DNA from 3 places in the Kribbella sp. NPDC056951 genome. Region 1 is predicted to be linked to each of the others. Evidence: riboswitches for the same ligand, from Rfam matches in the RefSeq annotation. Region 1 holds a riboswitch; each other region holds the start of a gene.
What was found. A riboswitch is a leader RNA that binds a small molecule or an ion and turns the genes downstream of it on or off. The one in region 1 is predicted to bind cobalamin.
Positions count from the first base shown of each region.

Region 1 (7,781 bases):
ACGTCAGCAGATAGGCGGTGGCCGAGCCGATGATCGCCGTCACGCCGATCCCGACGAGAACGAGCCGATACCCGGAAACCCCATCGCGGTACGCGAGCAGATAGACAGCGGTTGCCGCAAGCAACGACCCCAGCAGCGCACCACCCGGAATCCATCCACTACCCAGCACAGTGATCATCAGTACGGCGACCAGCGCGGCCCCGGCGTTGACCCCGATCAGGTCCGGACTCACCAGCGGATTGCGAGCGAGCCGCTGGAAGATCGCCCCCGACACGGCGAACGCCGTACCGACTCCTATCCCCACCAGGACTCGGGGTAGCCGGTTGTTGACCACGATGTCGTTGAGGATCAGCGTGCCGTTGCCAGCAAGCGTCTCGAGCACCAACGCCAGCGGGATCTGATAGTCACCCCGGGTCAGCGAGAGCGCTCCGACCGCCAGCGTCAGCACCCAAGCAACAGACGACCAGACCGCACTGGAGACATCCACCCGCGTCGAGACCGGACCAACCCGCAGTGTCTTCACAGCGCAGCCAACCGGCGACGACGAACCAGCGCAATGAACACCGGCGCGCCAATGACCGCCGTGATGATCCCGACCTGCAGCTCATCCGGCCGAGCCACCAACCGCCCGACAACATCCGCAAGCAACAGTACGGCGGGCGCCAGCACCATCGACCACGGCAGAATCCACCGATAATCCGCACCAACGAGTGTCCGCGCGACATGCGGTACGGCGAGCCCCAGGAACCCGATTGGCCCAGCGATCGCAGTCGCCGTACCAGCAAGAACCACGACCGCCAGACCGGCCAACACCCGCACCAACGTCACCCGCGTACCCAACGACCGAGCCAGCTCATCACCCAGCGCAAGCTGATTGAGCGACCGCCCGAGAACCAACGCCAGAACGATGCCCACAGCAATGAACGGCACCGCCTGACCGATCACCGGACCGGTCGCCAGGGTCAGCGATCCGACCACCCAGAAGCGGAATTCGTTCAACGTCGACAGATCGAGCAACGTGATCGCGGAGGTCACCGACCCCAACAGCGCGGAGATCGCCGCGCCCGCCAGCGCGAGCTTCACTGGCGTCGCACCACCCCGCCCGATCGCGCCAACCAGGTAGACCACCACGGTCGCCACCAACGCTCCGCCCATCGCAAACCACACGTACCCGGTCAGGCTCTGCACGCCCAGCATTCCGATCGCCCCGACCACGGCCAGCGCCGCCCCGGCGTTCACCCCGAGAATCCCCGGATCCGCCAGCGGATTCCGCGTCACGCCCTGCATCAACGCACCCGCCAGACCCAGCGCCGCACCGGCCAACAACCCCGCACCGGTTCGCGGCAGCCGCAGATAGCGGATCACCCGGTCGTTGTCGCTGCCGCTGAAGTTCGCCAGCGCCAGGTAGACGTCATGCGCCCCGAAATACTGGTTCCCGATACTCAGCGACAGCAGGACCGAGACCGCGAGCACAGCGACGCACAGGAGCAGTCCGGCCGCTCGCCACCTCATTTGAACAGGTCAGCGTGAATCGTCTTGGCGATGTCCTCGGTCGTGTAAGCACCACGCACACCGGCCGAGTGGTTCGCGAACAGCCACGGTACGACGTGCTTGTTGCGTACCGCCTTCAGGTTCTGGAACGCCGGGTTCGCGAGGATCTTGTCCACCTCGGGCTGTGTCGAGGCCGGCGTCAACGCGGCATCGCAGCACCCGCTGATCAGGATGTAGTCGGGATTGCGCTTGATCAGCTCCTCGACGCCGATCTTCACGTTCCGCTTGGCGGTCAGGTCGGCGAAGACGTTCACCCCACCGGCCTGCTTGATCAGCACGGTCCCGAAGTCCGGCCCGCCGGAGACGGTCAATCCACCACCCTCCATCCCGGGTCGCAGAATCGCGACGGTCGGCTTCGGCGCGCTCTTCACCTTCGCCGCGACCGCGGCGATCCGCTTCTGCTGATCGGCGATCACCGCCTCGGCCCGATCCTGGACCCGGAACAGCTTGCCGAGGTCGCGCAGGTCGGCGTACACGTTGTCCATCGTGACGCTGGCCGGGTCGATCGCCTCGTCGCCCTTACCGTCCGCGGTCGGGCAGAGCGGGCTGAAGATCCACGTCTGGACCCCGAGCTCGCCCAAGCTCTTGCGGCTCCCGAAGCTCTCGTCGCTGCCACCACCGACGCTGAACACGTCGTTGAACCCGGACAGCACGAAATCCGGGTTCGCCGCGAGCAGCTCTTCGCGGCTGGGCAGGTTCTTGTAGTACTTCGCCTTGGTCTGCGCGCTCGCGTACTCCGGAAGCACCTCGGCATCCAGGTACGCCGTACCGACCAGGCGATCGGAGATGCCCAGCGCATGCGCCATCTCGATGGCCGGTTGGTACGCCGCGAACACCCGCTTCGGCGGACCGCTGACGGTGACGTCGATCCCGCAGTTCTGCACGGTGATGATCGATCCGTGCGGCCTGGCCGCGGTGGACGTGCCACAACCGGCGAGCAGGCTCAAAAGCAGGACAGGGACAACGGATTTGCGCAGCACAGGACCGCTCCTCCAGCACCTCGTGGACGGATCACATGCCGTGGCCGGTCTCCTGGCTGACGGGACTGCATCCACCGGCCTGGTCTTCCCAGCACAGGGCCAGTGACCTCCCTCAAGAGGGACTGCCGGTGAACTCCCGATCACAGTGGCGAGGGCCGCTCCGGCATCACACCGGCTTCCCGAGCACCACGGCGCCGCCACAGTAACACCGGCGACTGAGTCGCAGGTTCAGCGGTACTGCGAGAGCATCGCGAGCGCGAACTGGGTCATCGTGTCCGGGTTGACCGCCCGCGCCGGCAACGGCACCAGGTCGACCAGCTTGTTGTCGCCGAGCCGGATCGTGGTCCGCCCGGTCGCGGTGTCCACGTAACCCTCGTCACCGAGCGGGATCGCCTGCGCAGTCGGTGTCTTCCGGATCGCGGTCATCAACGCGACCGCGTTCGGAGTACGCCGTACTGACGAGGACAGCACGCTGTTCGCGGAAACCCACCCGCAGACCAGGTCCCCGAGCTCGGTCTGACCGTCCCGGCGGATCGACGCGGGCGCCCCCATCACCTTCGCCGCAGCCGACGAGCCACGCTCACACTCCGACCGAGTGATCAACGGCTCCGCCTCGGGCAGCCCGGGCGCCTGCCGAACCACCTCCTGCCCCAGTACGACGTACTTCGCGAGCGTGGCTTTCGGTCCCGAGACCTTGTACAGGCGACCGTCGAACAGGAACACCACCGATGTGTCGTTTCCGAAGCCGCCCGCACCGACAACCGCGGGCTTCCCCTTGTACGCCTTCTGCGCGGCAGCCAGCGTCGCCTTGGTCGCCGCCTGCACTGACACCCCGACCCGCAGCACCGGTCCGTTCGGACTGGTGCTCAGACCGAGCTGACACGTGTCATACGTCGCCGGTACGCCGAAGTCGGCCGGCGGTGCCTTGGGTTGAATCTGCACGACCGGTACGGCGAGTGTCGCCTGCACCAGCGGTTGGTCCATCCGAACACACAACGTGTCGGCCACCTTCGCGGTCGGCGGTGTACTCGACGGAGTTGACGATGGTGTCTGAGTGGGAGTCGTGCTGATCGACACGAGCGGCGGCACGCTCGGCGCGGTCTCCTGCCCGGGTCCCCCACACGCACTGGCGAGCACTGCGACAAAAGCGAGCGGCAGGATACGCATAGTGCGCCAAAGCCTACGCTTCGTCCGCCTCGGCCGCGGCCCGGAGATCGCGTTCGCGCACCGCGTGCTCGTCGGTGCGAGCGTCGTACCGCCAGAAGTCGCGTAGGGCGGCGCCGGTGGCTGCGACGCCGGCCACGCAGAGGATGCCGCCGCTGACGATCGACGTCCGGACGCTGGTCAGGTCGGCGACCAGACCCGACCGGGCCTGGCCACCGAGCGGGCCGAGCATGTAGGACAGCATCTCGATTCCGGCCAGCCGGCCGCGCATCTCGTCCGGGATCGTCTGGTTCCAGATCACCGAACGGAACAGGCCGGAGACCATGTCCGCAGCACCGGCAAACGCAAGGAAGACAAGCGCGAACCAGATATTCGGCGCCAGACCGGCGATTCCGATCGCCGCACCCCAGCAGGCGGCTGCCATCACGACAGCCCGGCCATGGTGATGGACGCGGCGGCTCCAGCCGCTGGTCAGGGTCGCGATCAGCGCGCCGACCGCCTCCGCGCTGTAGAGCGCACCGAGCAGCTTCGGTTCCTTCAGCACTTCGGTGGCGAACGCCGGGAACAGCACGATCGGCATCGCCATGAACATCCCGACCATGTCGACGACGTACGTGCCGAGCAGGTCCTTGCGGCGCGCGGCGTACGCGATGCCCTGGCCGATGACGCGCAGACTCGGTGGTTGGGAGTGCTCGCCGACCCGGTACGGCTTGAGTCGCAAGTACATGAGGGTTGCGATCGACAACCCGGCCAGCTCGATACCGAACGCCCAGCTGATCCCCGCCGTACCGACCAGCACACCGCCCAGCGCGGGGCCAACCAGCTGACCGGCCTGCATGGTCAGGGCGTTCAGCGCCACCGCGGCTGGCAGCTCGGAGTGCTTCACCACGCGCGGGAACAGCGCGTCGCGGCTCGGCCGCTGCAGTGAGGCGGCGATCGCGTTCAGCGCGCCACAGACGTAGATGATCCAGACCTGCGGGTTGCTCAACAGCGCGTTGCTGAGCAGTACGGCGCACACCGCGACCTGCGCCATCCCGGTGAAGATGAGCATCTTTCGCCGATCCACGTGATCGGCGAGCGCGCCGCCGTACAGGCCGAAGACGACCAGCGGAACGATGTTGACCAGGCCCATCGCGCCGACCGCGAAGTTCGAGTGGGTCAGCGAATACAGCTGATACGGCAGGGCGACGTACCCGAACATGCTGCCGAGAAAGAAGACCGAGCCGGAGACCATCAGGATCCGGAAGTCTCGCGAACTACGCCACGGAGTCAGGTCGACACGCAGCCGGGCCAGCCGCGTTCGGAAACTTGCTGCCACCGGCACATCCTGTCAGCAGATCGCCCCGGGCGAAGAACCCTTTTCTCCCTACCGTGGAACCGATTGGTTGCCCTCGGCGTCAATCTCCCTGAATATCCCCAGGACAGACGGAGAAACCGGATGATCTCGACCAAGTCGGTACGCACCAAGGTGTTCGCCACCCTCGCCGCGGGGGCCGCCGCCGGTGCCACCCTGCTTGCGCCCGTGGCCGCCCAGGCCACGACCAGCACCGTCACCGCACCCACCGCGGTCACCAAGGCCGCTGCGGTCTCGGACGTGCTTCTGCCGGGCCAGAAGCTGAAGGCCGGCAACTACATCCGCTCCAAGAACGGCCAGTACACCTTCCTCATGCAGTCCGACGGCAACGCGGTGCTCTACAAGGGCAAGACCGCGCTGTGGTCGACCGCGACCAACCGCAAGGCCTCGGTCCTGGTGATGCAGAAGAACGGCAACCTGACCGTCGTCTCCGGCAAGACCATCGTCTGGCAGAGCAACACCGGCACCAGCCCGAACGCCCGGCTGATCGTCCAGAACGACAACAACCTGGTGATCTACAACACCCGGAACAAGCCGAACTGGAGCCGCTACATGGTGGTCGGCACGCTCGGGATGAACCGCGTGCTGAAGTACCCGGAGTTCATGACGTCGGTGAACCGCACCTACCGGGCGTACATGCAGGGTGACGGAAACTTCGTCCTCTACAAGGGCAAGACCCCGCTGTGGAGCACCAAGACCCAGAGCAAGGGCGCCTTCGTGGCCATGCAGGGTGACGGCAACCTGGTCGTCTACAGCGCCGCCAAGAAGCCGCTGTGGGCCAGCAAGACCACCCGCAAGGGCTCGGTCCTGGTGCTGCAGAACAGCGGCGACCTCCAGATCGTGAACGGCCGCACGGTGGTCTGGCGCACCAACACCGCCGGTCGCTGAGAAAGTTTTCCGCCGATTTTCTTCGGTGAGTGAACTTTCTGGCTTCTCGAAGCGTCTTTACTGGTAGCCGCGGCACCCGGGGCGGGGTGTCGCGGCACCTTTATGCTCAGCAAGAATCCGGCCAGTCATCAACTGGTTACCAAGGGCAACAATGCACTGAGATCGGTGCGCTCTCCACTCGCCCGGAGCTTCCCGGTACTACGCGCCTCGGGCCAGGTGGTTCGGCCGAGGGCGAGCTCGATCCACAACTCGGCCGGCAACTCGACCACCGCGCCCGGCGTACCGCGGGTGTGTCGCGGACCCTCGATGCACTGCACAGCGCCGTACGGCGGGACGCGGACCTCGACCGCATGTCCGGGCGCTTTGGCCACCAGGAGTTTCAGCAACTCCTTCGTCAGCAGTTTCAGGTCGGGCCGCTCGGCCGTGCCCGCGTCGTACCGCTCCAGGGCCTGATCAAAGGGCGTGCTCACGACGAGCCAGCGTACGCGTCAATTGTGATCGCGCCCCCTTCGTAGTCGATAATCAAGCCTGAGAAACGGAAGCGAGGTCGGGATGCTCACGCCCAGGCACCAGGCACTGCTGATGACGCTGGCGGGGATGACCGTCGGCGTTGCAGTCTTCGGCACAGTGCTGGCGATCAACGGCAACGGTGACGACAAGCAGTCGAACAAGGTCGTGACCAGTCAGACGCCTCCGACCACGACGCCCCGCGGCGACGGCCTTCAGGCCGACAGCCTGCAGTACACGGCGCAGACCTTCGGCACCGAGAAGAACCCGGTCTCCGCCGAGGTCCCCTCGACGTGGAAGGTCACCCAGGACGGCCAGCGGCCGCGGTTCCTGGACCCGACCGGCGTCTGGCAGATCCGGTTCGACACCCGCGGCAGCAGCAAGTCCCCGGACCGTCAGGTGAGCGACCGCGAGCGCAGCATCCAGGAGCGGCAGCTCAACGTGCTCAGCCGCGACAACGGCACGCTCGTCTACAAGTACGTCGATGACACCCGCGGACCGCGGATGGGTCTGTCGCGCTGGATCTCCACCGACAACGGCGACAGCACCGCCGTCGAGATCACCGTCGGCGGCCGCCCGCAGGACGAGGCCGCACTGCGGGCCGTCCTCGAGCGCGCCACCCAGACGCTCCAGGTGTCGACCAACCGCCCCAGCTAACTAGCAGCTGATATCGGCGGTCGGGGCCTGGCCCTGCAGCAGGTAGGTCTCCACGACGTTGTCGACACACTGGTTGCCGGCCTTGTAGCCGGTGTGCCCGTCGCCGTCCCGCGTGACCAGTACCCCGCTCTCCAGCTGGCCCGCGAGTCCAACGGCCCACGCGTACGGCGTGGCCGGGTCACGCGTCGTACCGACCACGACGATCGGTTTCGCACCAGCGGCCTTGATCGGGTGCGGCTTGTCCTCCGCCTTGACCGGCCAGTTCGCACAGGCCAATGAGCCCCAGAGCAGGAACGAACCGAACCGCGGGGACGCCGCCTTGTACTTCGGCTCCTCGGACTTGGCCTGCGCGACCGAGGCGATATCCGGGCGGTCCACGCAGTTCACCGCGTAGATGACCTCGTTCTGGTTGTTCGCATAGCCGGAGCTCTCACGCTCGGTGTACTGGTCGGCGAGCGCGAGCAACCGCGCGCCCTTGCCCTCCAGACCGTCGAGCACCGCGTCCTCGAGCCGCGGCCACAGGTCCTTCGCATACAGCGGATAAATGACTGCGAGTACGACGATCGCCTGCGTGACCTCGCGGTCGCCGTCCCCCGGCAGCGGGTGCGCATCGCTGTCGTTGATCAGCTTGTCAACCTTGGCGAGGACATCGGCCTTGCTGCTGCCCAGCCGGCACTGCC
Region 1 is NZ_JBHUQZ010000001.1:717,908-725,688, reverse strand. Features, by position in the region: gene ACFTSF_RS03455 (FecCD family ABC transporter permease) at 1-523, opposite strand, end outside; gene ACFTSF_RS03450 (FecCD family ABC transporter permease) at 520-1,512, opposite strand; gene ACFTSF_RS03445 (ABC transporter substrate-binding protein) at 1,509-2,531, opposite strand; cobalamin riboswitch at 2,556-2,737, opposite strand; gene ACFTSF_RS03440 (hypothetical protein) at 2,760-3,515, opposite strand; gene ACFTSF_RS03435 (MFS transporter) at 3,712-5,013, opposite strand; gene ACFTSF_RS03430 (hypothetical protein) at 5,134-5,937, shown strand; gene ACFTSF_RS03425 (sterol carrier family protein) at 6,066-6,407, opposite strand; gene ACFTSF_RS03420 (hypothetical protein) at 6,490-7,101, shown strand; gene ACFTSF_RS03415 (alpha/beta hydrolase) at 7,102-7,781, opposite strand, start outside.

Region 2 (7,781 bases), on a different contig from region 1:
GCAGCCGACCCGCGAGGCCCAGCCGCAGCTCGAGCAGGGCGGCTGTCTGCACGCCAACATGGACCTCTACAAGTGGGCGACCAAGCTCGCGCCGTTCACCCCGAGCGCACTCGTCCTGGACTGTTTCGAGCTTGCCCGCGACATCCGGACGCTCGATATGCGCGCCTCGCCCTATGACCTGGCACCGCTGGGTTATGACCCGGTCCGGATCGAAACGGCCGCCGGCAAGGCCGAGTACGCCGCCGCCCAGCGCACCTTCGCGGAGCGCGCCCGCCCGCTCCGCGAGCAACTCGTCGCCCTGTGCAACGAACTTCTCGACTAACCTCCCGCTCATGGGAAAGATCGTCGCGATTGCCTTCGGTGTGCTGCTGACCGCGCTCGGCGCCGTCTGGGCGTTGCAGGGACTGGGTTATCTCAAGGGCAGCTCGATGACCGGGAGTTCGCTGTGGGCCATCGTCGGCCCGATCGTGGCCGCGTTCGGCGTCTCGCTCATCTTCGTGGCGATCCGGGGTCCGCAGAAGCGCTGACGCACCCGCGCACCGGGCGCGTGATTCAATGCAATCCGTGACGAGCCAGACGACAGGGGCACGGACCCCGGCCAAGGCCGCTTTGATGATCGGCGCCCTCGGCGTCGTCTTCGGCGACATCGGGACCAGTCCGATCTACACGATCCAGACGATCTTCAACCCGGGTGATCCGCACCCGGTGGAGACCGCCACCCAGAACGTCTACGGGATCATCTCGCTGATCTTCTGGGCGGTCACGCTGATCGTGACGATCAAGTACGTGCTGCTGGTACTGCGCGCCGACAACCAGGGCGAGGGCGGCATCCTGGCGATGATCACCCTGATCCAGAACATCCCCCGGACGAGCGGGCGCCGTACGACGGTTCTCCTCGCCGGGCTCGGCATCTTCGGCGCGTCACTGTTCTTCGGCGACTCGATGATCACCCCGGCCATCTCGGTACTGTCCGCGGTCGAGGGCGTCAAAGTGATCCAGCCCGGCCTGGACGCCTGGGTGGTACCGATCACCGCGGTCATCATCATCGGCCTGTTCAGCGTGCAGAAGCACGGCAGCGGCCGGATCGGCCGCTCGTTCGGTCCGATCATGATCGTCTGGTTCGCGGCGATCGCGGTCTGCGGGATCGGCGGCATCCTCGACCACCCGAGCATCCTCAAGGCGCTCTCGCCGACGTACGCGATCGGCTTCCTGACCGGGCATTTCGGGACCGCGTTCTTCGCGCTCGCGGCCGTCGTACTGGCGATCACCGGCGCCGAGGCCCTGTACGCCGACCTCGCGCACTTCGGCCGTCAGCCGATCACGCGGGCCTGGCTGTTCCTCGTCTTCCCGGCCTGCATCCTGAGCTATCTCGGCCAGGGCGCGCTGGTGCTGGAGGACCCGAACGGATTCACCAGCCCGTTCTTCCTGCTGGTCCCCGAGTGGGGCCGGATCCCGATGGTGATCCTGGCGACGGCCGCGACCGTGATCGCCTCCCAGGCGGTCATCACCGGCGCGTTCTCGGTCGCCCACCAGGCCGTCCAGCTCGGCTACCTGCCGCGGCTGCGGATCCAGTACACCTCGACCGAGACGGCCGGCCAGATCTACGTCCCGTGGGTCAACTGGGCGCTGATGATCGCCGTACTGACTCTCGTCTTCGCGTTCGAGACCTCGGCCGCACTGGCCTTCGCCTTCGGGATGGCGGTCACCGGCACGATCGTCATCAACTCGCTGCTGTTCTTCTACATCGTCCGGAAGCAGTGGCAGAAGCCGTTGTGGCTGGTCCTCCTCGGCGCCGCCATCTTCCTCACGGTCGAGCTGCTCTTCCTGGGCGCGAACCTGACCAAATTCGTGCACGGCGCCTGGCTGCCGCTGCTGATCGCGGTCAGCGTCTTCCTCGTCCTGACCACCTGGCAGCAAGGCCGCCAACTCGTCACCGCCAAGCGCGAACGCGAAGAGGGCCAACTGCGCGAGTTCATCGACACCCTGCACGAGCGCCCGATCACCCGCGTCGACGGTACGGCGGTCTTCCTGAACCGCGGCAACACCACCGTCCCGCTGGCGATGCGCGCCAACGTCGAGCACAACCACGTCCTGCACAAGAACGTGGTCATCCTCTCGATCGAGACCGTCACCGTCCCGCACGTCCCCGAACCCGAGCGCATCCTGGTCGACGACCTCGGCTACACCGACGACGGCATCATCCACGTCACCGCCCGCCTCGGCTACGTCGAGTCCGCCAACGTCCCCGAGATCCTCGAACGCGCCGCCGCCCAGAGCACCGAACTCACCGTCGACCCCGACGACACCTCCTACTTCCTCTCCGCCATCGAGCTCAAACTCGGCGACACCAGCGGCATGCCCCGCTGGCGCAAACGCATCTTCCTCGCCACCACCGCGATCACCGCCGACGCCGCCGAGTACTTCCACCTCCCCCGCGAACAGGTCGTCATCGTGGGCTCGCAAATCACCGTGTAGGTCTGTTACATTCGAACACATGTTCGAGTGGGACATCTTGCAGCAGCCCTCCGCCATGGCGATGGTGCGAGGGCAGTTGGGGTTCAGCTGGATGGTGCTGTCCGCGCGGCTGGCACAGTTGACGGACGAGCAGTACTTCTGGCAGCCGGGCGATGCGGCACTGACCGTCGTACGGCGGCACTATCCGAGTCACTATCGGTCATTGGGGTCCGGCGAGTGGGTGGCGCAGTGGCCGGACGAGCCTGATCATCGGGGGCCGCGGACGATCGCGTGGTTGATCGCGCATCTGACCGAGACGTTCTTCGAGCGGTGGGAGTGGACGTTCGGACCCAAGGAGCAGGGGCGAGGCGACATCACGTTGCACGGGAACGCGCGGGATGCGGTCGCCTGGCTGACGCATTGGGTGGAGGCCTGGCAGGACGGGATCGCGTCGTTGCCGGAGGAGCAGGTGGCCACGGTGGGGCTCAGTCAGGCGACGGCACTGGATGCCGAGGAGCCGTTCGGGCACGTGGTGTTACGGCTCAATCGCGAGCTCATCCATCACGGATCAGAGATCATGACGTTACAGGATCTGTATGGCGTCACGGCGTGAGGACCACAACATGTGCGACATGCGGCGTGTCGCTACCACTAGATCTAGCGGCTGCCCTAAAGTCTGTCGAGCTGGCGGTCAGGGGAATCCGGTGCGAGTCCGGAGCTGCCCCGCAACGGTGAGCGGACGTCCTGTCGTAGTGGGGCGGCCGCGAGTCCGGATACCTGTCGCCGGCGCGTGCACCGCCGGTGCGCGCGGTCCGAGACCTCGAGGGTGGGTCGCAGGGCGAGACGACAGTTTTCCGGCCGGTGCTGTCCGTCCCGTCATGCGCTCATGCCTTCTGGTCGCGGTCCTTCGCACGCGTAGGGAGAGAAGAGCTTCTGTGACCATCGCTTCCACATCCCGATCGGCGGCCGACGAGGCCGGCCACGGGAACCAACTGACCGTCGTCCGCCGCGACGGCAGTAACACTGTGTTCGACGCGACCAAGATCTCGGTCGCCGTCACGAAGGCGTTCCTGGCCGTCGAGGGTAACGACGCCGGCGCCACCCACCGGGTCCGCGACCTGGTCACCGACCTGACCGGCCGGGTCGTCGAGGCCCTGACCAGTCGCGGTGACGCGCGGCGTAGCGTCCAGGTCGAGGACATCCAGGACCAGGTCGAGCTGGCTCTGATGCGCGCGGGAGAGCATCAGGTCGCCCGGGCCTACGTGCTGTACCGCGAGGAGCGGACCAAGGCCCGCACCCCTGCCGACCCGGCTGAGCTGGCCACCACCAAGCCGGTCGTGTCGGTCCGCCAGGCCGACGGGACCCGCGTTCCGCTCGACGTCGACCGGCTGCGCGTGATCGTCGCCGAGGCCGCCGCCGGGCTGGACTCCGTCGACCCCGAGCAGATCCTGAACGAGACGATCGGGTCCTGTTACGACGGGATCGCCCAGCACGAGGTCGAGCTGGCTCTCGTGATGGCGGCCCGGTCGTACGTCGAGACCGAGCCGCAGTACAGCTATGCCGCGTCCCGCCTACTGCTGGACCAGATCCGCCGCGAGGCGCTCGGCCGAGTACACGGCGAGCCGCGGCAGGCCAGCCAGGCCGACATGGCCACGGCGTACGCCGAATACTTCCCGCGCTACATCGCGACCGGGATCGAGGCCGGGCTGCTCGACCCCGAGCTGGCCACCTTCGACCTGGACCGGCTGTCCGCGGCAATCCGCCCTGAGCGCGACCTGGACTTCGCCTTCCTCGGTCTGCAGACGCTGTACGACCGCTACCTGCTGCACATCGACAAGACCCGGTTCGAGCTGCCGCAGGCGTTCTTCCTGCGGGTCGCGATGGGGATGGCACTGCGCGAGGAGGACCGCGAGGGCCGCGCGATCCAGTTCTACGAACTGCTCAGCTCGTTCCGCTTCATGTCGTCGACCCCGACCCTGTTCAACTCCGGTACGACGCGACCGCAGCTGAGCTCGTGCTTCCTCACCACGGTGGACGACGACCTGGCCGGCATCTTCGCCGGGATCCGCAACAACGCCCTGCTCGCCAAGTACTCCGGCGGCCTGGGCAACGACTGGACCCCGGTCCGCGGAATCGGCGCCAAGATCCGCGGCACCAACGGTGAATCGCAAGGCGTCGTACCGTTCCTGAAGGTCGCGAACGACACGGCCGTAGCAGTGAACCAAGGCGGCCGGCGGAAGGGCGCGGTGTGCGCGTATCTCGAGACCTGGCATATGGATATCGAGGAGTTCCTCGATCTGCGCAAGAACACCGGTGACGAGCGTCGCCGGACGCACGACATGAACACGGCCAACTGGGTGCCGGACCTGTTCCTGCAGCGGGTCGAGGCGGACGGTCAGTGGACGCTGTTCTCGCCGGACGAGGTGCCGGATCTGCACGATCTGTTCGGCGCGGCGTTCAAGACGGCGTACGAGAAGTACGAGGCGGCCGCCGACCGCGGTGAGATCCGGATGTTCCGCCGGGTCCGCGCGCTCGACCTGTGGCGCCGGATGCTGACTGTGCTGTTCGAGACCGGCCACCCGTGGATCACCTTCAAGGACCCGTGCAATCTGCGCTCGCCGCAGCAGCACAACGGTGTCGTCCACTCGTCGAACCTGTGCACCGAGATCACGCTGAACACGACGGTCGACGAGACCGCGGTCTGCAACCTGGGTTCGGTCAACCTGGTCGCGCACCTGACCGAGACGGGCCTCGACGCCGACCTGCTCCGCGACACGGTGAAGACCGCGGTCCGGATGCTCGACAACGTCATCGACGTGAACTTCTACACGACGCCGGAGTCGGAGCGCGCCAACCAGCGGCACCGCCCGGTCGGCCTCGGCCTGATGGGTTTCGCGGACGCGCTCTTCTCACTGCGCATCCCGTACTCGTCGGACGCGGCCGTCGCGTTCGCCGACAGCTCGATGGAAGCCATCAGCTACCACGCGATCGAGGCGTCCAGCGATCTCGCCGCCGAGCGCGGCCGCTACTCGACGTACGACGGTTCGCTGTGGAGCCAGGGTGTGTTGCCGATCGACTCGCTGGAGCTGCTGCGGTCGGCCCGCAACGGTGACGTGATCCTCGACGACGCCAAGACGCTCGACTGGGATGCCCTGCGGACCAAGGTGCTGCGCGACGGCATGCGGAACTCCAACGTGATGGCGATCGCGCCGACCGCGACGATCTCCAACATCTGCGGGGTCAGCCAGTCGATCGAACCGGCGTACAGCAACCTGTTCGTGAAGTCGAACATGTCCGGTGAGTTCACCGTCGCCAACCCGTACCTGGTCAACGATCTGAAGGCACGCGGTCTGTGGGACCAGGTGATGGTCTCCGACCTCAAGTACCACGACGGCATCCTGGAGAACATCGACCGGGTCCCGGCCGACCTCCGCGAGCTGTACGCGACCGCGTTCGAGATCGAGCCGCTGTGGCTGATCAAGGCCGCGTCGCGCCGGCAGAAGTGGATCGACCAGGCGCAGTCGCTCAACCTGTACATGGCTTCTCCGTCCGGCAAGGCGCTCGACGAGCTCTACCGGAACGCGTGGCGCTACGGGCTGAAGACGACGTACTACCTGCGTTCGCAGTCGAAGACCCATGTGGAGAAGTCGACACTGAAGGGCACCGACGGCAAGCTGAACGCCGTCTCCGCCACCGTGCCGACGGCAGTGCCGGTCACCGCACCGTCGGCGATCGACAACGCTCCACTGCCCGAACCAACCGGAGCAGTCTGCTCCCTCGAAGACCCTGACTGCGAGGCCTGCCAGTGACGACCACCGACAACGCGACCGGACTTGGCTCGATCGCCGTCGGCGCCTCCCGCATCGACGTCTCCGACAAGGCGATGATCAACGCGCGGGCCGACGTGAACCAACTGCTCCCGTTGAAGTACAAGTGGGCCTGGGAGAAGTATCTGGCCGGCTGCAACAACCACTGGATGCCGACCGAGGTCTCCATGCAGGCCGACATCTCGCTGTGGAAGAGCAAGGACGGCCTCACCGACGACGAGCGGCTGATGCTGAAGCGCAACCTCGGCTTCTTCGCCACCGCGGAGTCCCTGGTCGCGAACAACATCGTCCTGGCCGTCTACCGCCAGCTCACCAACCCCGAGTGCCGGCAGTACCTGCTGCGCCAGGCGTTCGAGGAGGCCGTGCACACGCACACCTTCCAGTACATCTGTACGTCGCTCGGTCTCGACGAGGGCGAGCTGTTCAACATGTACCGCGAGGTGCCGTCGATCTCCGACAAGGACGCCTGGGCCCTGAAGTACACCCAGCACCTGGAGGACCCAGACTTCAAGACCGGTACGCCGGAGTCCGACACCGCGTTCCTGCGCGACCTGATCGCGTTCTACGTGGTCTTCGAAGGTATGTGGTTCTACACCGGCTTCGCGCAGATCCTGTCGCTCGGCCGCCGGAACAAGATGGTCGGCATCGCCGAGCAGTACCAGTACATCCTGCGCGACGAGTCGATCCACCTGAACTTCGGCATCGACTGCATCAACCAGATCAAGCAGGAGAACCCGCACCTGTGGACCGAAGCCTTCCAGGCCGAGGTCCGCCAGATGCTCACCGAGGCCTGCGAACTCGAGGTCGCCTACGGCCGCTCCACGATGCCCAACGGCATGCTCGGCCTGACCGCTGACCTCTGCGAGCAGTACATGCACTTCATCACCGACCGCCGCGCCGAACAGATCGGCATCGCCCCGATCTTCGGCGAGACCCGCAACCCGTTCGGCTGGATGTCCGAAGTCATGGACCTCAAGAAGGAAAAGAACTTCTTCGAGACCCGAGTCATCGAATACCAGTCCTCCAGCGGCCTCAGCTGGGACTAGCCAGCACGCACAACCGAACCGCCGTCGCCCGACTCCCCGTCAGGCGGCGGCGGTTCGCCGTTCCCACCCCCCACACCTTGAGCACCGCTCAACCATTCAAGCGCCGCCTAAATGACTGATCCGTGCCCAAGGTCCCGCGTCGAAACCACCTTGAGCACCCCTCAGCCACCGAGGGGGGTTGTGGATGGTTGGTGGGGGCCCAAGGTGGGCGATTCACTCCGCGGTTCGGATGGGGTTAGCGGGGGTTGTTGGCGTGGGTGAGGGTTTCCCAGGCGAAGAAGTAGTTGGCGCCGGCTGGGCGTTTGGACTCGGTGTAGGCGAGCGTGGTGGGCATCTGCTGGCCGAGGCGGTTGTGGTAGTGGTTGTAGACGATTTCGCTGACTGCGCCTAGGCCGAGCTTCACGGTTCCGCCGCAGAGGTTGGACGGTACGGCGGTGCCGGTTTCGTAGCGGGT
Region 2 is NZ_JBHUQZ010000006.1:205,812-213,592, forward strand. Features, by position in the region: gene ACFTSF_RS24280 (3-methyladenine DNA glycosylase) at 1-322, shown strand, start outside; gene ACFTSF_RS24285 (hypothetical protein) at 333-527, shown strand; gene ACFTSF_RS24290 (potassium transporter Kup) at 565-2,475, shown strand; gene ACFTSF_RS24295 (DinB family protein) at 2,495-3,067, shown strand; cobalamin riboswitch at 3,099-3,254, shown strand; gene ACFTSF_RS24300 (ribonucleoside-diphosphate reductase subunit alpha) at 3,390-6,263, shown strand; gene ACFTSF_RS24305 (ribonucleotide-diphosphate reductase subunit beta) at 6,254-7,327, shown strand; gene ACFTSF_RS24310 (alginate lyase family protein) at 7,563-7,781, opposite strand, start outside.
Region 2: linked by a shared signal. The riboswitch ahead of ACFTSF_RS24300 (ribonucleoside-diphosphate reductase subunit alpha) and the one ahead of ACFTSF_RS03445 (ABC transporter substrate-binding protein) in region 1 are both predicted to bind cobalamin.

Region 3 (7,781 bases), on a different contig from region 1:
GGGTTCGTGATCGGCGGGCTGATGCTGCTGCTGTTCACCGGTGTGGTGATCCGCTCGGTCCGGGCCGGCATCTTCGCCGAGTGCCGCTGCTTCGGTGGCCGGGGCGCGATCATGAGTACGGCGATGGTCGGGCGCAACCTGGTCTTCCTCGCGATCGCGGTCGTCGGCGCCGTCGTACCGGTCGCTCCGGTCCTGGGCAATCTGCCACTGGCGCTGCCCGCGCTCGCGTCCGGGCTGCTGCTCGCGTACCTCGTCATCCGCTACTACGACGACTTCGTCCGGCTGCTGTTGCGTCGGCATGCGACGGCGTGAGCGGCCGTGATCGAGGTCGAGCAACTGAGCAAGCGGTACGGCGACACACTCGCGCTCTCGTCGGTCGATCTGTCGGTCGGGGCGGGGCAGGTGCTCGGGCTCATCGGTCACAACGGCGCCGGTAAGACGACGCTGGTCGAGATCCTCGCGACGTTGGTGCGCCCGTCGGCCGGTACGGCGCGAGTCGCCGGCGCGGATGTCATCCGCTCGCCCGGCCGCGTCCGGCGCGCGATCGGGCTGACCGGGCAGTTCGCCACCGTCGACGACACGCTGTCCGGGTTGGGGAACCTGGTTCTGCTCGCCCGGCTTAGCGGGACCGGTCGGCGAGCCGCGCGAGTGCGGGCCGATGAACTGCTCGAACAGTTCGGCCTCACGCACGCGGCGGATCGGCGGGTCCGGACGTACTCCGGCGGCATGCGGCGGCGGCTCGACCTCGCGGCGAGCCTTGTCACCGCTCCCGCCGTGCTGTTCCTCGACGAGCCGACCACCGGACTCGACCCGACCAGTCGGCGGGCTGTCTGGGACCAGGTCGCCCAACTCGCGGGGCTCGGGACGACGGTCCTGCTGACCACCCAGTACCTGGACGAGGCGGACCAACTCTCCGACCGGATCGTCGTACTGGCTGGTGGACGCGTTGTCGCCGGTGGGACGCCGGCGGACCTGAAACAGCAGGTGGGCCGGCGAGCCATCGTGGTGCAGTTGCCACCCGATGCCCCGGCCGCTGCGGTCGTCGAGCATCTCGCCGGGCGCGGGCTGGATGTTGCCCAGCGCAACGAATTCACCCTGACCGTGGTGGACGCGTCGTCGGCGACGATCGTCCAGGTGGTCCGCGCACTCGATGATCTCGGGATCGAGGCCGAACGTCTCGAAGTCGCCGAACCGAGTCTCGACGACGTCTTCGCGACACTGGGGGAGGCCCGATGACCGTCATGACCGCACCCCGGGCTCAGCCAGCCTTGCGGACGCGGACACAGTCGGCAAGCGTCGCGACCCAAATCATCGCGCTGTCAGGCCGGTCCCTGCGCGGCGTCGTCTTCGAACCGCGCACGTTGATCGTGACGCTGCTCGGCCCGATCCTGCTCGTGAGCGTGCTCAGTCAGCTGCTCGGCAGCCTGTCCACGACCCTCAGCTTCCCAAGCGGCACCCGGTACGTCGACTTCGTCGTACCGGCGATCATGATCACCACCGCACTGCAGTCGGCGCTCGGCCTGATCATCAGTCTGCTCCAGGACATGCGCAACGGGCTGATCAACCGGCTGCGGACGATGGCGATCTGGCCGGGTTCGGTACTCGTCGCGCACAGCCTGGCCGGCCTGGTCCGGATGGTCTTGCAACTCACGGTGCTGTCTATCTTCGCCGCGGTCGTGCTCGGATTCGACCCACCGGGCGGCATCCTCGGTACGGCGGCCGCCGTGGTCGTCTCGACCGCGGTCAGTACCGGCCTCGGCTGGATCTTCATCGCGCTGGCGTGCCAACTCCGCCATACCGAACTCGTGCAGGCCATCTCTGGGACTGTGACGTTTCCCCTCATCGTCGCCTCGAATGCCTTCGTTCCCGAGGCAGGTCTGCCCACTTGGCTGCGTCACGTCGCTGCCTTCAATCCCGTGTCGCACAGCATCACCGCCGCCCGCGAATTGGTACTCGGGCACGCTCCCGTCGGCCAACTGCTCGCCGCGCTCGCCGGTGCCGCCGTCATCACGGTCATCGGCGCCACCGTGGCGATCCGGGGCCTCAGCCGCCCTGGCTGAGGCCCCTCCGACCTACTCGGCGCGAACCTCGCGAGCAGCCGCGACCAGATTCTGCAGGGAGTCGCGAACCTCAGGCCAGCCGCGCGTCTTCAAGCCGCAGTCCGGGTTGACCCAGAGCCGTGCCGCTGGAATCGCGTCCAGTCCCTTGTGCAGCAGGGACGCGACTTCCGGCGTACCGGGGACTCTGGGGGAGTGGATGTCGTAGACGCCCGGACCGACCCCGCGCGGGTAGCCGGCCTCGCCGAGCTCATGCGCGACCTGCATATGCGAGCGGGCTGCCTCGAGGCTTGCGACATCGGCATCCATCTCGTCGAGCGCGTTGAGGATGTCGCCGAACTCGACGTAGCACATGTGCGTGTGGATCTGCGTGTCCGCGCGCACGCCGCTCGTGGTCAGCCGGAAGACCTCAGTACCCCAGTTCAGGTAGGCGGCGCGATCGGCCTGCCGCAGCGGCAATGTCTCGCGCAGTGCAGGCTCGTCGACCTGGATGACCGCAGCTCCGGCCCGCTCGAGATCGACCACCTCGTCGCGCAGCGCCAGCGCGACCTGACGAGCGGTCTCGCTGCGCGGCTGATCGTCGCGGACGAATGACCAGGCCAGCATCGTGACCGGTCCAGTGAGCATGCCCTTGACCGGACGGTCGGTCTGCAGTTGCGCGTAGGCCCACCAGCGGACAGTCATCGGCGTCGGCCGGGAGATGTCGCCGACGAGCACCGGCGGCCGGACATAGCGGGTACCGTACGACTGGACCCAGCCGTGCTGAGTGGCGACGTACCCGTCGAGCTGTTCGGCGAAGTACTGCACCATGTCGTTGCGCTCGGGTTCGCCGTGGACCAGAACGTCGAGCCCGGCCTTCTCCTGGAACGCGAGGACCTCGCGGATCTCGGCTCCGATCACCTCGTCGTACTGCGCCTCGTCGATGCGGCCCGCGCGCAGGTCGGCCCGGGCGGTTCGCAGCTCGGTCGTCTGCGGGAACGATCCGACCGTTGTCGTCGGCAACAACGGCAGCTCGAGCCGCTTCTGCTGGGCTGCACTGCGTTCCTCGTACGACGCCGCCCGGCCACTGTCGTCAGCCGTCACACCGGCGACGCGGGCGCGCACGGCCGGGTTGTTCGTCAACGCCGAGTTCGCCCTGGACTCGAGCGCGGCTCGGTTGGTCTCGAGTTCGGCCGCGATCGACTCGGTGCCTTCGGTGATGCCGCGAGCCAGTGTGGCGATCTCGGCGGTCTTCTGTCGAGCGAACGCGAGCCAGCGGGAGACCTCCGGATCGAGGTCCGCGTCAGCCGCGACATCGAGCGGGACATGCAGGAGCGAGCAGGACGAGCTGACCTCGACCTGGTCGACCAATCCGAGCAGAACGGCCAGTGTGGACAGCGATTTGGGCAGATCGTTCAGCCAGACGTTACGGCCGTTGACGACACCCGCGACGAGGCGCTTCGACCGGATCTCGGGGACGGCTGCGAGGTCGTCGAGGTTGGCCGCGGCCGGTCCGGTGAAGTCGATGGCCAGGCCCTCGACCGGCGACTTCGCCAGCACCGGCAGTGCGTCGCCGAGCCGGTCGAAGTACGACGCGACCAGGAGCTTCGGGCGATCCAGGAGGCCGCCCAGTTCGCCGTACGCGCTCGTGGTTGCAGTCAGCTCATCCGCGGTCCGGTCCTGCACCAGAGCCGGCTCATCCAGCTGCACCCACTCCGCTCCGGCGGCACGCAGGTCGGCCAGGACCTCGGCGTACACAGGAAGGATCTTGTCGAGGAGCGACAGCGGTTCGAAGTCGATGCCGGGCGCGGGTTTGGCGAGGAGGAGATAGGTGATCGGTCCTACGAGGACCGGGCGGGCCTTGAATCCGAGCGCGAGTGCTTCGCGCAGTTCGGCGACCTGCTTGGTGGAGTCGGCGGCGAACGTGGTGTCCGGGCCGAGCTCCGGGACCAGGTAGTGGTAGTTCGTGTCGAACCACTTGGTCATCTCGAGCGGCGCGACCTCCTGGGTACCGCGCGCCATCGCGAAGTAGCCGTCCAGCGCGTCGGCGTCCACTGCGGCACGGTGCCGCGCGGGGATCGCGCCGAGCAGGACGGACGTGTCCAGGACATGGTCGTAGTACGAGAAGTCGCCGGTCGGAACCTCGTCGATCCCGGCGTCCGCGAGCTGCTGCCAGTTCGATCGGCGCAGGTCGGCTGCGATCTGCCGGAGGGCGTCGGCGGTGACCGTGCCTTTCCAGTAGCCCTCGATGGCTTTCTTCAGCTCCCGGTTCGGGCCTTGCCGGGGGTAGCCGTGCACGGTGGTCAAGCGTCTCTCCTTAGCGAGCGAGCCTGTCTTGAGGACCACAGGGCTTGGAGAAAGGCGGCACACGTACGCCGGCCCTCCCACGAGGCCTTGCGATCACCGCCGTACGACGGGCGCACAGCGGGCGGCTGGCAGGTCTTCGGACTCGTGGGCACGTCCGGCGAACCGGACACCTACTGACCGTCGCTTCCCAGACCGTGAGGTCCAGTGCGTATGACGGTGGTCGTTCCCACTTACCGCTGCGGGGCAGTCCCGGATTCACACCGGGTTCCCTCTTGCGACGTCCTGACCGGCTGCCAGGACGAACCAGCTACCCGATCAGCCTACGCACTCGCGGGAGGTTCCGGCCCTGTGATCCACACCCTAGGAATTTAGTAGGACATCCAGCTACTTTGGCGCACCGTGAGCAACGTCGAAGAATCCCCGGTCCTCGCGCACGTGGACGGTCACGCCGGTCATCTGGTGCTGAACCGGCCGCGCGCGATCAACGCGCTCACCCACGAGATGGTCACGATCATCCGCCGGGTGCTCGACGAGTGGGCCGCGGATCCCGCCGTACAGACCGTCGTACTGACCGGCAGCGGTGACCGCGGTCTGTGTGCGGGCGGCGACATCGTCTCGATCTACCACGACGGGATCGCCGGCGGTACGGCGTCGACGGCGTTCTGGGCGGACGAGTACCGGCTCAATGCGGAGATCGCGGAGTACCCGAAACCGTTCGTCGCGGTGATGGACGGGATCGTGCTCGGCGGCGGCATCGGGCTGTCGGCGCACGCGAGTATCCGGGTCGTCACCGAGCGGTCGAAGCTCGGCATGCCGGAGACCGGGATCGGCTTCTTCCCCGATGTCGGCGGCACCTACCTGCTGTCGCGCGCACCGGGGGAGCTGGGCACGCACCTCGCGCTGACGGCCGGGTTGGTCGGCGCGGGTGATGCGATCGCGGTGGGTCTCGCCGATTGGTATGTGCCGAGCGATCGGTTGCCGGATCTCCTTACTGCACTGGCTTCTCAGGACGCGGCGACCGCGGTGGCCTCGTTTGCCGATCCGGTTCCGGAGTCTGGGTTGATCGGTGACCGCGAGTGGATCGACGAGGCCTACGAGGGCGACGACCTGGTGAAGATCTACAGCCGGTTGGCGGATGCCGACGTACCGGCTGCGCGGGAGGCCGCCGTGGTGCTGCTGACGAAGTCGCCGACCTCTTTGAAGGTGACGCTCCGCGCGCTGCGGGCCGCGGCCGATCTGCCGTCGCTGCCGGCTGCACTGGAGCAGGAGTACCGGTTGTCGGTGCGGCTCCACGGTTCGCACGACTTCCTTGAAGGTGTGCGGGCGCAGGTGATCGACAAGGACCGCAACCCGCGGTGGTCACCGGCCACCTTCGACGGCGTCAGCGACGAATCCATCACCGCCCACTTCGCCACTCTCGGCGACGCCGAGCTCGGGCTCACCGACGCGTCGAGCTAGCCGTCCGCGCTCGCGGCCGCGCGGATGGCGGCGGCCAGGCGAGCAACGGGCTCAGGTACCGGGCGGGGGAGCCGTGCCAGCAGGATGCGGCGTTGCTCCTCGGGGCCGCCTTGTACGGCGATGATCCGGACGCCCGGTGGGAGGGCGAAGGTCAGGGCGGCGGGGGCAGTGGTGATGCCGCAGCCGGCGGCGACCAGGTGGAGTTTGGCCAGCCAGTCGCGCGCGGTGTGGACGACCTGGGGGCGCTCGTCGAGACCCGGCCAGACGCCCATGTACTGCTCGCCGCCCGGACCGGCGATCCAGCGCTGACCACGGAGATCCTCGATGTCGACGACGTCGGCGTGGGCGAGCGGATGCGTGCTGGGGACCGCGATCCGGAGACTGCGTTCGGAGAGCGTGTGCAGCTCCAGCGCGGGCGATTCGGCATCGGGCGCGCGGAACGGCGGCGCTGAGGCCAGGAGTGCGAGGTCGATGGTGCCTGCGCGTAGTGCGCGGACCAGGGCCGGAGTACTGCCTTCACGGCTGATGACCGTGATGCCGGGGTGCGTCTCGCGGAGTGCCGCGAGTGCGCGGGGTACCAGGAAGACGCCCGCCGTCGCGAACCAGCCGAGCCGGACCGTGCCGAGCTCTTCCGGGATCCCGGCCAGCTCACGAGCGGCCGCATCGACCTGATCGATCGCGGCGGCAGCCCGCCGTACGACGATCCGTCCGGCCGGCGTCAGCCGTACCCCGTCGTGGCGGCGCTCCAGCAGTGCCGTGCCTGCCGCGCGTTCCAGGGAGGCGATCTGGCGCGAGACGGCCGACTGGGTGTAGCCGAGCGCGGTCGCCGCGGCGGTGAGCGTGCCGCGCTCGGCCACCTCGCGGAACACCCGCAGGGCAGTCAGGGAGGCGTCGGTGAAGGTCATGACGTTTACGCATACCACACTTGCCAGACTTTCGCTGGTGGCATGGGTTGGAGGTGCCTAGCTTGAAGGTATGGAACTCATCAAGACACAGTTCGGCTTCAGCAGTACGGCGGCAGAAGTTGCCGCCGGCATCGACCTCTCCGGCCGTCGCGCCGTGGTGACCGGCGCAGCCTCCGGCCTGGGCATCGAGACCGCCCGAGCGCTGGCAGGCACCGGCGCCGAAGTCACCCTCGCGGTCCGCGACCTCGAGGCGGGGGAGCGGGTCGCCAAGGACATCCGCGTGACCACCGGCAACACGGCATTGCACGTCCTACCGCTTGATCTCACCGATCCGGCCTCGGTCGCGGAGTTCGCCGCCGCCTGGGATGGGCCGCTGCACCTTCTGGTGAACAACGCCGGGGTGATGGCGTCGCCCGAGACTTATACGCCGCGGGGGTGGGAGTTGCAGTTCGCGACCAACCACCTCGGTCATTTCGCCTTGGCGATCGGTCTGCACGATGCGCTGGCCGCCGATGGTTCGGCTCGGATCGTCAGCGTCAGTTCGAGCGGTCACCAGCTCTCGCCAGTGATCTTCGACGACGTGAACTTCGCGTTCCGCGCGTACGACCCCTGGCTGGCCTACGGGCAGTCCAAGACCGCGAACGTGTTGTTCGCCGTCGAGGCCACCCGTCGCTGGGCCGCCGACGGCATCACCGCGAACGCCCTGATGCCGGGTGCGATCTTCACCAACCTGCAGCGGCACACCGACGGCCGCGGGAGCGGCAGCACGCCATCCGAGCTGATGAAGACACCGGAGCAAGGCGCGGCGACCTCGGTTCTGCTGGCCACGTCACCTCAGCTCGAGGGAGTCGGCGGACGCTACTTCGTCGACTGCAACGAGACTCCGACCATCGACCGTCGCGGTGAGGTTCCGCGGCTGCATGGTGTGGCTCGCTACGCCCTGGACCCGGCGAACGCCGTACGGCTGTGGGACCTGTCCGAAAGGCTGGTCGCAGCATGACCATCGCACTCGTCACCGGCGCTACCCAGGGACTGGGCTTGGCCTTGGTCGAAGGCCTGGCGGCCCGTCTCGGAC
Region 3 is NZ_JBHUQZ010000005.1:79,353-87,133, reverse strand. Features, by position in the region: gene ACFTSF_RS21275 (MauE/DoxX family redox-associated membrane protein) at 1-312, shown strand, start outside; gene ACFTSF_RS21270 (ATP-binding cassette domain-containing protein) at 319-1,236, shown strand; gene ACFTSF_RS21265 (ABC transporter permease) at 1,233-2,060, shown strand; gene metE (5-methyltetrahydropteroyltriglutamate--homocysteine S-methyltransferase) at 2,073-4,334, opposite strand; cobalamin riboswitch at 4,453-4,666, opposite strand; gene ACFTSF_RS21255 (enoyl-CoA hydratase/isomerase family protein) at 4,743-5,801, shown strand; gene ACFTSF_RS21250 (LysR family transcriptional regulator) at 5,798-6,706, opposite strand; gene ACFTSF_RS21245 (SDR family NAD(P)-dependent oxidoreductase) at 6,777-7,706, shown strand; gene ACFTSF_RS21240 (SDR family NAD(P)-dependent oxidoreductase) at 7,703-7,781, shown strand, end outside.
Region 3: linked by a shared signal. The riboswitch ahead of metE (5-methyltetrahydropteroyltriglutamate--homocysteine S-methyltransferase) and the one ahead of ACFTSF_RS03445 (ABC transporter substrate-binding protein) in region 1 are both predicted to bind cobalamin.